Regions from separate parts of the Ensifer sp. M14 genome, predicted to be linked through region 2. Evidence: predicted binding sites of a transcription regulator. Region 2 holds the regulator's gene; the other holds the start of a gene.
What was found. The regulator LexA, encoded in region 2, represses DNA repair genes until DNA is damaged. The targets are predictions, from matches to a motif close to TGTTCNNNNTGTGTTCNG.
Positions count from the first base shown of each region.

Region 1: a site for LexA is predicted at 1,774-1,791, ahead of recA (recombinase RecA). Genes of this name have one in related genera too.

Region 1 covers NZ_QJNR01000004.1:2,807,217-2,811,840, reverse strand. The annotation lists gene alaS (alanine--tRNA ligase) at 1-329, opposite strand, end outside; gene recA (recombinase RecA) at 559-1,647, opposite strand; gene BLJAPNOD_RS13515 (carbohydrate kinase family protein) at 1,888-2,835, shown strand; gene BLJAPNOD_RS13510 (pseudouridine-5'-phosphate glycosidase) at 2,867-3,796, shown strand; gene BLJAPNOD_RS13505 (PAS domain-containing sensor histidine kinase) at 3,896-4,624, opposite strand, start outside.
Region 2 covers NZ_QJNR01000004.1:2,952,753-2,957,376, reverse strand. The annotation lists gene BLJAPNOD_RS14215 (hypothetical protein) at 1-65, shown strand, start outside; partial or broken gene BLJAPNOD_RS36475 (GFA family protein) at 642-785, opposite strand; gene BLJAPNOD_RS14205 (hypothetical protein) at 974-1,120, opposite strand; gene BLJAPNOD_RS14200 (hypothetical protein) at 1,750-2,082, shown strand; gene lexA (transcriptional repressor LexA) at 2,203-2,922, opposite strand; gene BLJAPNOD_RS14190 (hypothetical protein) at 3,103-3,342, shown strand; gene BLJAPNOD_RS14185 (hypothetical protein) at 3,392-3,679, opposite strand; gene BLJAPNOD_RS35625 (hypothetical protein) at 4,155-4,298, opposite strand; gene BLJAPNOD_RS14180 (DUF4242 domain-containing protein) at 4,478-4,624, opposite strand, start outside.

The DNA.
Region 1 (4,624 bases), 150 kb from region 2:
GCAAGCTCGATGGCGTTCTCCTTGAAGTAATCGCCAAAGGAGAAGTTGCCGAGCATTTCGAAGAAGGTGTGGTGGCGTGCGGTGTAGCCGACATTGTCGAGGTCGTTGTGCTTGCCGCCGGCGCGCACGCATTTCTGCGCGGTCACAGCCGTCGAGTAGGGACGCTGCTCGAGCCCGGTGAAGACGTTCTTGAACTGCACCATGCCGGCATTGGTGAACATCAGTGTCGGGTCGTTGCGCGGCACCAACGGGCTCGACGACACCACTTCGTGACCATTCCTGCGGAAATAGTCGAGAAACGTCGACCGGATTTCATTCACGCCGCTCATCTTGCGTCCTATCTGTGCACCAATTCAGGCCCAAGCCCCGGCATTTGCCGCGCCCCTCGCCGTCGTCCTTCAACCCCGCAGCCATCCCTGACGGCTGCGCCCTCCAACGCCCTCGGTCGCCGGAACCACAGGCTTTTATCGTTCGCGTATCATGCTGTCCAGACGCCAGCAAAAAACCGGCCTCCAATGATGGCGACCGGTTTTGAAAGCTCAAAGGCTGGCTCGAAGCTTATGCTTCGGCAGCGTCGTCGCCGTCGTCCGGCTCCGGACCGCCATTCTCCAGGAAACGGTCGGCAATCAGGCCGGCGTTCTGCCGCAGAGCTGTCTCGATCTCGCGCGAAAGATCCGGATTGTCCCTGAGGAACGACTTGGCGTTCTCGCGGCCCTGTCCGAGACGCTGGCTGTTATAGGAGAACCAGGCGCCGGACTTCTCGACGATGCCGGCCTTGACGCCGAGGTCGACGAGTTCGCCGGTCTTGGACACGCCTTCGCCATACATGATGTCAAATTCGACCTGCTTGAAGGGAGGCGCCATCTTGTTCTTGACGACCTTGACGCGCGTCTGGTTGCCGACGACCTCTTCGCGCTCCTTGACGGAGCCGATGCGGCGAATGTCGAGGCGAACCGAGGCATAGAACTTCAGCGCGTTACCGCCCGTCGTCGTTTCCGGCGAACCGAACATGACGCCGATCTTCATGCGGATCTGGTTGATGAAGACCACCATGCAGTTCGACTTCGAGATCGAGGCGGTCAGCTTGCGCAGCGCCTGGCTCATCAGGCGGGCCTGCATGCCCGGCAGGCTGTCGCCCATTTCACCTTCGATTTCGGCGCGCGGCACGAGCGCTGCGACGGAGTCGATGACGAGAACGTCGATCGCCCCGGAGCGAACCAGCGTGTCGGTGATCTCAAGTGCCTGTTCGCCGGTATCGGGCTGCGAGATCAAGAGGTTTTCCAGATCGACGCCCAGCTTGCGCGCATAAACCGGGTCGAGTGCATGTTCGGCGTCGACGAAGGCGCAGATGCCGCCCTTCTTCTGTGCTTCAGCGATGGTCTGCAGCGCGAGCGTCGTCTTGCCCGAGCTTTCCGGGCCGTAAATTTCGATGATGCGGCCCTTCGGCAGGCCGCCGATGCCGAGTGCAATGTCCAGGCTGAGAGAGCCGGTCGAAACCGTCTCGATCTCGATGATGCTGTCCTTCCCACCGAGCTTCATGATCGATCCCTTGCCGAACGACCGTTCGATCTGGGAAAGTGCCGCTTCAAGTGCCTTGCTTTTATCCACCGATTTGTCCTCTACGAGCCGCAAAGAGTTTTGTGCCATTTGGTCCACCTTTAGGTTATTGAAGCTACCGAGGCAATGAAGCCGCCGCACGACTTTTTGTACATGTTTTGTTCCCGTTTTGCAAGAGAGGAGCAAGTCATTGAAAAATAGGAATTATTCGGATTGTGTTCGATTCATGTTCACGCTTAGCGGCGTAAGTTTTTCGGCAGCGCCCGGTGCGCGTCGAGACGATGAACGGCCACGATCCGATTCGGCTTCTGAGACAGCAGAGGAACATTCATGACGGAAGGCGAGATCGCCGTCTTTGGCGGCGCCCATATCGATCGGCGTGGCCGCATCACCGGCACGACCGCACCCGGTTCGAGCAACCCCGGCACCTGGTTCGAAGAGGCCGGTGGCGGTGGTTTCAACGCCGCGCGCAATCTGGCGCGGCTCGGTCATAGCGTTCGGATGATCAGCACGCGTGGCGGTGATGCGGCCGGGGAGATGGTGACTGCTGCCGCTGCGGCTGCCGGCGTCATCGACAATCCCCTCACCTTTCTCGACCGCCAGACGCCGAGCTACACCGCGATCATCGAAAATGACGGCAATCTGGTGATCGCGCTCGCCGATATGGATCTTTACCGACTGTTCTCGCCGCGCCAGTTGCAGCGACGCGCGTTGCGCGATGCCATCGCCGACAGCCGGCTGGTGCTGACCGATGCGAACCTGCCGGAAGAGACCATTGCCGCTCTCGTCGAGGCAGCTTCAACCGAGGGCCGTATCGTCGCCGGTATCGCGGTTTCGCCGGCAAAGGTGGTCAGGTTTCAGCCGAGCCTCGCCGGGCTCAGCTTCCTGTTCATGAATGAAGCCGAGGCGCGTGCGCTTACCGGCAAGGATTCCGACGATGCCGAGGGCTGGCCACCGTTGTTGCGCGCCGCCGGTCTCAATGGCGGCATTGTCACGCGTGGAGGCAGAGCTGTCGTCGCCTTCGATCGCGAAACTGTCTGCGTCGCAACGCCGCCGGCTCTGCCGGAACTCGCCGATGTTACCGGCGCCGGCGATGCCATGGCATCCGGGTTTCTGGCTGCCCGGCTTGCGGATCGTGATCTCGCCGAATGCCTCAGGCACGGAATTGCCGCTGCCGGCATAACGCTTCGCTCCCCCCTGGCCGCCTCGGAACAAATGTCGCAGGCCATTCTCGAACAGGCGCTCGCCCTTGTGCCGGCACCTCAAATGCTGGCATGAACACCGCCAGCCGAACTCCCAAGGAAAACCCATGACCAAACCTGCTTCCCCCTTCCTGCCGATGGAATATTCCGACGAGGTTGCAGCCGCCAAGGCGCGTGGCGCGCCGATCGTGGCGCTGGAATCGACCATCATCACCCATGGCATGCCCTATCCGGGCAATCTCAACATGGCCCGCAGCGTCGAAGCGATCATCCGCGATCAGGGTGCTGTCCCGGCGACGATCGCCGTCATCCATGGCGTTCTGCATATCGGCCTTGATGATGCCAAGCTTGAAGAACTGGCGAAGACGGAAGGCGCGATGAAGGTCTCGCGAGCCGATCTGGCCTTTGCGATCGCTGAGCGCCGCACCGGTGCAACGACCGTTGCCGCCACCATGATCGCCGCTGCCCGCGCCGGCATCCGTGTCTTTGCGACCGGCGGCATCGGCGGCGTGCACCGTGGCGCCGAGCTGACCTTCGACATTTCCGCCGACCTCGAAGAGCTGGCCCGCACGGCCGTCATCGTCGTTTGCGCCGGCGCCAAGGCCATTCTCGACATTCCGAAGACGCTCGAAGTGCTGGAAACCCGCGGTGTGCCCGTCGTCACCTACGACAGCGACGTATTCCCGGCCTTCTGGTCGCGCGATTCCGGCCTCAAGAGCCCGCTGATGCTCAACAGCCCCGCGGCGATCGCCAACTTCCAGAACATGCGCGAGCAGCTCGGCGTCGATGGCGGCATGCTGATTGCCAACCCGGTTCCGGCTGAAAGCGAGATCCCGCGCGAGGAAATGGAAATCTACATCGCCCGTGCGATCGACAACGCCGAGCGCGACGACGTCACCGGCAAGGCGGTCACGCCCTACCTGCTCGACAACCTTTTCCACCTGACCGAAGGCCGCAGCCTCGAAACCAACATTGCGCTGGTCGAGAACAATGCCCGCCTCGCCGGCGAAATCGCTGTGGCGCTCACCGCGAAGTAAACCGCTCACACTTTTCCCGGAAATGCTCCAGACGACAAAAGGAAAGCCCGACGCGCAAACGTCGGGCTTTTTGCTGGGATGTATAGGTCGGCAACTGCCTCAGGAATCGAGCATCTCGCGCACGGCTACCGCCAGTTGCTTCAGCGAAAAAGGCTTCGGCAGGAAGCCGAACTTCGCATCCGCCGGCAGATTGCGGGCGAAGGCGTCTTCCGCGTAGCCCGAAACGAAGATGAACTTCAGGTCCGGGTACTTCTTGCGCAGTTCCGTCAGGAGCGTCGGCCCGTCCATTTCAGGCATGACCACATCCGAAACGACGATATCGACCGCGCCATCGAGCTCGTCCATGATATCGAGCGCTTCGACGCCAGAGCCTGCCTCATGGACGGTATAGCCGCGTGTCTCGAGCATGCGCTTGCCGCCGCGGCGGACGGCCTCTTCATCCTCGACGAGCAGGACAACGGCCGAATCGCCGGTGAGATCGGTCGGTTCCTCGGTCTTGGCGATCGGCTTTACCACCGTTTCGACCGGCGGCGCGACCGTGCCGACGGAACCACCCTGAGCCTGCTCGCCCGCGACTTCGGGAATGTCGATGTGGCGCGGCAGCAGGATGCGGAAAGTGGTTCCCTTGCCGACTTCGGATTCCGGATAGATGTAGCCGCCCGATTGCTTGACGATGCCGTAGACCATCGAAAGGCCAAGGCCGGTACCCTTGCCGACTTCCTTGGTGGTGAAGAACGGCTCGAAGATCTTGTCGAGAATTTCTGGCGGAATGCCGGTTCCCTGGTCGGAAACCTCCACCATGACGAAATCCTCCTCCGGCAGCTCGCG
Region 2 (4,624 bases):
GGACGCTCGGCGACATGCACGGCGGCTCCAATGCAAATGTCCTTGGCATGCGGTTCAATTTCTGAAGGACCTTCTTCGCCTCCAAATCTTCCGAATGCCACGATTGTTGTTTCAATCGGTTGCGTCACTGCACGGCAGCCGATCGAATTCCTGGATGATCTCCGACAGCAAAAGAGGTGTGGCAAGCTGTGGCAGAGCCCTTTGCTTCTTAAAAGAAAACAATTCATGAAAGTGTGGCAACGTGCTGCCGTAAGTGATTGACATCCCGCCATTCCTCAAGTCCGGGCGAGGCCTCCAAAATTTCACCTAAAGCTTTATATTCGAAGCGCTCCTTCGGAACGCCGATCCTGCGTCGGCTTTAATTTCCGGGGAGCAGCAATCTATCTCGATTCCATCTATCGTTTCCCAGAACGGTTAAACCTTGCCTGAGATGCGCTCCTGCGGCTCAGTGCGGAGAACCGTGAGACGCAGGCAAGTCTTGCCTTGGGCGTTGGAGGAGCTTCGTCACGCCCCGACACTGATGTTTCGGCCGCAGTGACCGTCGCTCGTCGGGCGGACGGCAACGGTGGTGCTGTGGCGGCGCCATCACTCTCTTGCGCCGAATTGTCTGCGTGGGTCTGCTGGTGCCCTGACCGCGCCAGTCATTTTGCCCGAATGAACTTCAGTGTTCCCGGGAGCCTCGGCCCGGTCAAATCCATGGTGTCCAGCGGGTGATTGCTGCCGTCGTTGACAGGCAGTCCTTCGCAATCGAACGGGCTGATGCCTTGGAGGCATGCGGTGTTGACAAGGGGGCGGCCGATGAATGGCTGGGGCGATCGGGGAGCCGGGTCTCAATATATCGGTGCAGCCCATGCCAGCCCTCGGCAGTACCATCCGGGTATCCAGTGGATCTAAAGGCTGTCGCCGGCGGAACGTGCTGTCGCCGATCGGAAATCCACCTCCCGCTGCCTCGTTGGGAATATGCGCGGCCTGCTCAATTCTCCTGAACGGAAACGCCGTCCTCGCCAATCTTGATCTCGACACCGGCAGGTTTCGTTTCTTCGCGATAAGCATAGACGCCGAGCCCGATGACGGCGACAGCGAGCACGGCGATGACGAGATAAAGGCCATTACGGTTCATTCAGCAGTTCCTCACTTGGTTACGCGAATGGGTAACTAGGCTGCCATCGTCGAAAGGCAACGGTGCGATCGTCCGGTGCGGTCGGGTTAAAGGCAGCCATGGTTCGAATAAGCATCGGATCCGGTCTCCGTCCGTATGCGGTTTATAAGATTGCACCCGCACCCTTTGTGCCTGACGCGCTGACCTGCGCCCTCGATGGGCGAGCGACAATCGCTACAAATCCGATGCATGATTGCACCGCCATCTTATTCCACCGTGCTGGCTGTGCCGCGACGATATCACGTGGCCTGTCGATTCCGGCGCTTGCCGGTTGTGCCCTGCTTCGCGGGCCGTCAAGTTCCGGGCGCACCTGGCGCAGCTGTGGCGAAGTCTGCTTGCTACTGCTTCGCCGCCAAGGACGGTTGCTTTTCCTAGGCAATCCGCCGTCCGCGCGTGCGCTTCACGCGTCGGCGCAGCCAATAATCGTGCGCGCATCTGGTTTGCCGGCGACGTACCCCGAAATGGTGATTCTGCCTGTATTGTCAGTGCAAGGATAATTGTCTCTAGACGGGTTCAGGAATGAATATTCCGTCGATGCGAGCCGTATAGCTAGCGTCAAACAAAACCGACAATGGAGGAAATGACATAAAATGAAATGTAAGATCGCCCTGACCGCTCTTGCCATTTTTGCCGCAACGACGGCCACCGCAAGTGCTGAGGATCTCGTCTTTCAGCTGAAGAACAAGACGAAAGCCGTACTGACGAACTTCTATACGTCGCCGGTCGGCGTCGACCAGTGGGAAGACGATGTCTTCGGGCGGCAGGTGCTTAATCCGGGCGAGAGCATGGAAATTACCATCGCCGACGGACGCGATGTCTGCAAATACGACATGCGCTTCGAATTCGAGGAAGGCTCCGGTCTCGATACGACCGAAGACACGCAGGACCTCTGCGAGTTGGGCGAGTACTCCATACACGAATGAAAATTGTCGAGTGCTTAAAGCGCTCGACTTGATCACTTCCGTCTCGCTACCCCTTGAGGTGGCGAGACGTTCAAGCATAAGAAGGCCCTTCCAGCAGGAAGACAGCCAACGTCATCTGGCTTAGTGATAGCGGCGGATCAAGCCGACGAGCTTGCCCTGTATCTTGACGCGATCGGGGCCGAAGATGCGTGTCTCGTAGGCCGGATTGGCCGCCTCGAGCGCAATCGACGCGCCTTTGCGCCGGAAGCGTTTCAACGTCGCTTCTTCGTCATCGACAAGCGCGACGATGATGTCGCCGGGGTTGGCTGTGGTGGCATTGCGTATGATCACCGTGTCGCCATCGAAGATGCCGGCCTCGATCATCGAATCACCTTTCACTTCAAGGGCATAGTGCTCGCCGCTGCCGATCATATCGAGCGGCACCGTAATATCGTGCGTGTTGTTCTGTATCGCCGAGATCGGTACGCCGGCGGCAATACGGCCCATGACCGGAACCGAGACGGAGTTGTTGTCTGCCACCGGCGGCGCTTTTGCGGCAGCCGGGGCGGGCGCAGGAGGTTTGCCGAGGCTTCCCTCGATGACGCTTGGTGAAAACCCGCGACGCGGCTGAGCGTTTCCCGCGTAAGCTTCCGGCAGCTTGATGACCTCAAGCGCGCGCGCGCGATTGGGAAGGCGCCGAATGAAACCACGTTCTTCGAGCGCCGTAATCAGCCGGTGAATGCCCGACTTCGATGCCAGGTCGAGTGCATCCTTCATCTCGTCGAAGGATGGCGGAACACCAGACTCCTTCATGCGTTCGTGGATGAAAAGAAGCAATTCCTGTTGCTTGCGGGTCAGCATGGCAAGTCGCTCCAGAGGCGTGAAACAAATCAAGAACAGACACTATCTGTTCCATATGTGTTCCGCAAGTGCCTAAAATTCGGTGAATGTTGTATCAATTGTGCGCCTATCGGCTGCCTCGGTGCTGGGCATGCCATGCGGAGCTGCTATGCCTCGCGCTTTTCACGGAATGAGGGTGCAATGAAAAAGATGATTCGAATCCTGTTGACGATCGTCATCGCAACGACCGTCGTCCTCGGGTTTCGCTGGTATCAATACGTCGACAACAGGCAGAGCCCGTTCGATGAAGTCGGCATCGCATTGAACGCGATGATGCCGGGGCCGGTCCGCCAGTGGGGTTGTGGCCGGCTAAAGCGCACCTTCGGCAACGGACTGCCGCCGCACGGATGCGCAGCCAGTAACGGAAGCGAGTGGGAATAGCTCGGCAATAAGCCGTTGCAAGGCGGGCATCAAAGAAGGAGAGGGCGTTTCAAGCCGGCTGCGTTGCAGAACAGGCGTCCTCGAATTCCTTCACGGTCTCGGCCGAGTTGTCCTCCGGCAGCACCGCATCTGCCGCGTCGGTCGCGACCGGCGTGTCGCCTTGATAGACGAACGACTGGATATAATAGGCGATCGAGCCTTTCCAGACATTCCGACCGTCGATCTGCTGGCAGGGGATGGCCAATTCGAAGTCGGTTTGCAGGTCGTCGACCGTGGCCGCGCTGAGGGCGATGTGGGGCGATGCGATAATCGAGGCGATAAGCAAGGCTGCAAGCACGATGGACGTCCGCTAGGTCAGAAGTGGTGCCGATAGATTGGTTAACGATGTGAACCGTGCTTTCGTTCCGGAGTCCAGCAAGCAGACCGCGTACCGCGCGGTGTTCAACAGTTCTTTGCGAAAGACGATGACGACCCTTCAAGCTGTGGCCGCGAAGACACGAAGATTGGCGGGAAGAGCGAGCGTTTCGGGGCGTTTTTTACTCCTCCGGCATCGACCTCAGGCGGCATGGCTGGCGGCGGATCGATCTTCGCGGCTGCAATCGGGACGATTGGCAAGTGCCGCCGCCCGCAGTGTTCCTTGTGTCTGCGGGAAGGTTCACGCGCCGGTCGGGTGTCCTGCGGAGCCGGCATCATTTCTGGTTTCTCGTCGCGGGACCAGTCGCCCAGGATGTGCGGAGACGTGCACATCCCGTCCGACTGGCCACTGATAAAACGTACAGGCGTATTTGGTTCACGAAGTCGGAGCGGCTGCCTTACTTTTTGTCTTTCTTGCCCAAAGAGAAGCTGCTGCCTGCAAGCTTCACCTGGGAGCCTTCTGGCGTAACGGCGGCTTTGACGGTCTTGTCCTTCTTGGGCTTTCTAACCTCGCGGTTGCTTCGCACTTGACCTTTTGCCATGATCGTCTCCTTGGAAAGGCGTGCCGGGGAGCCCTTGTGGGCGCCGAATGACCGGCGGACTAGCGTGCATTGATACGGCCGGAAGTCAATGACGGCGCTCGGTGCGCATTGGTTCGGGCGGGCGGCATGGCCTGCAATGAAGTCAGTGTTCCGCTGGTGTGATTGTAACACCGATTCGGCTATTTGCCGCGACCCTGAGATGCTGTCGTAGGCCCAATCACGGCGGCGACTTCGGTGATCCTGTTGGCCGGAAATCCGCTTCTTTCTGCATGTTCGCGAATAACGTCGGCGGTTGGCGCCTCGTGGACGCAATAAATCTTGTCGCC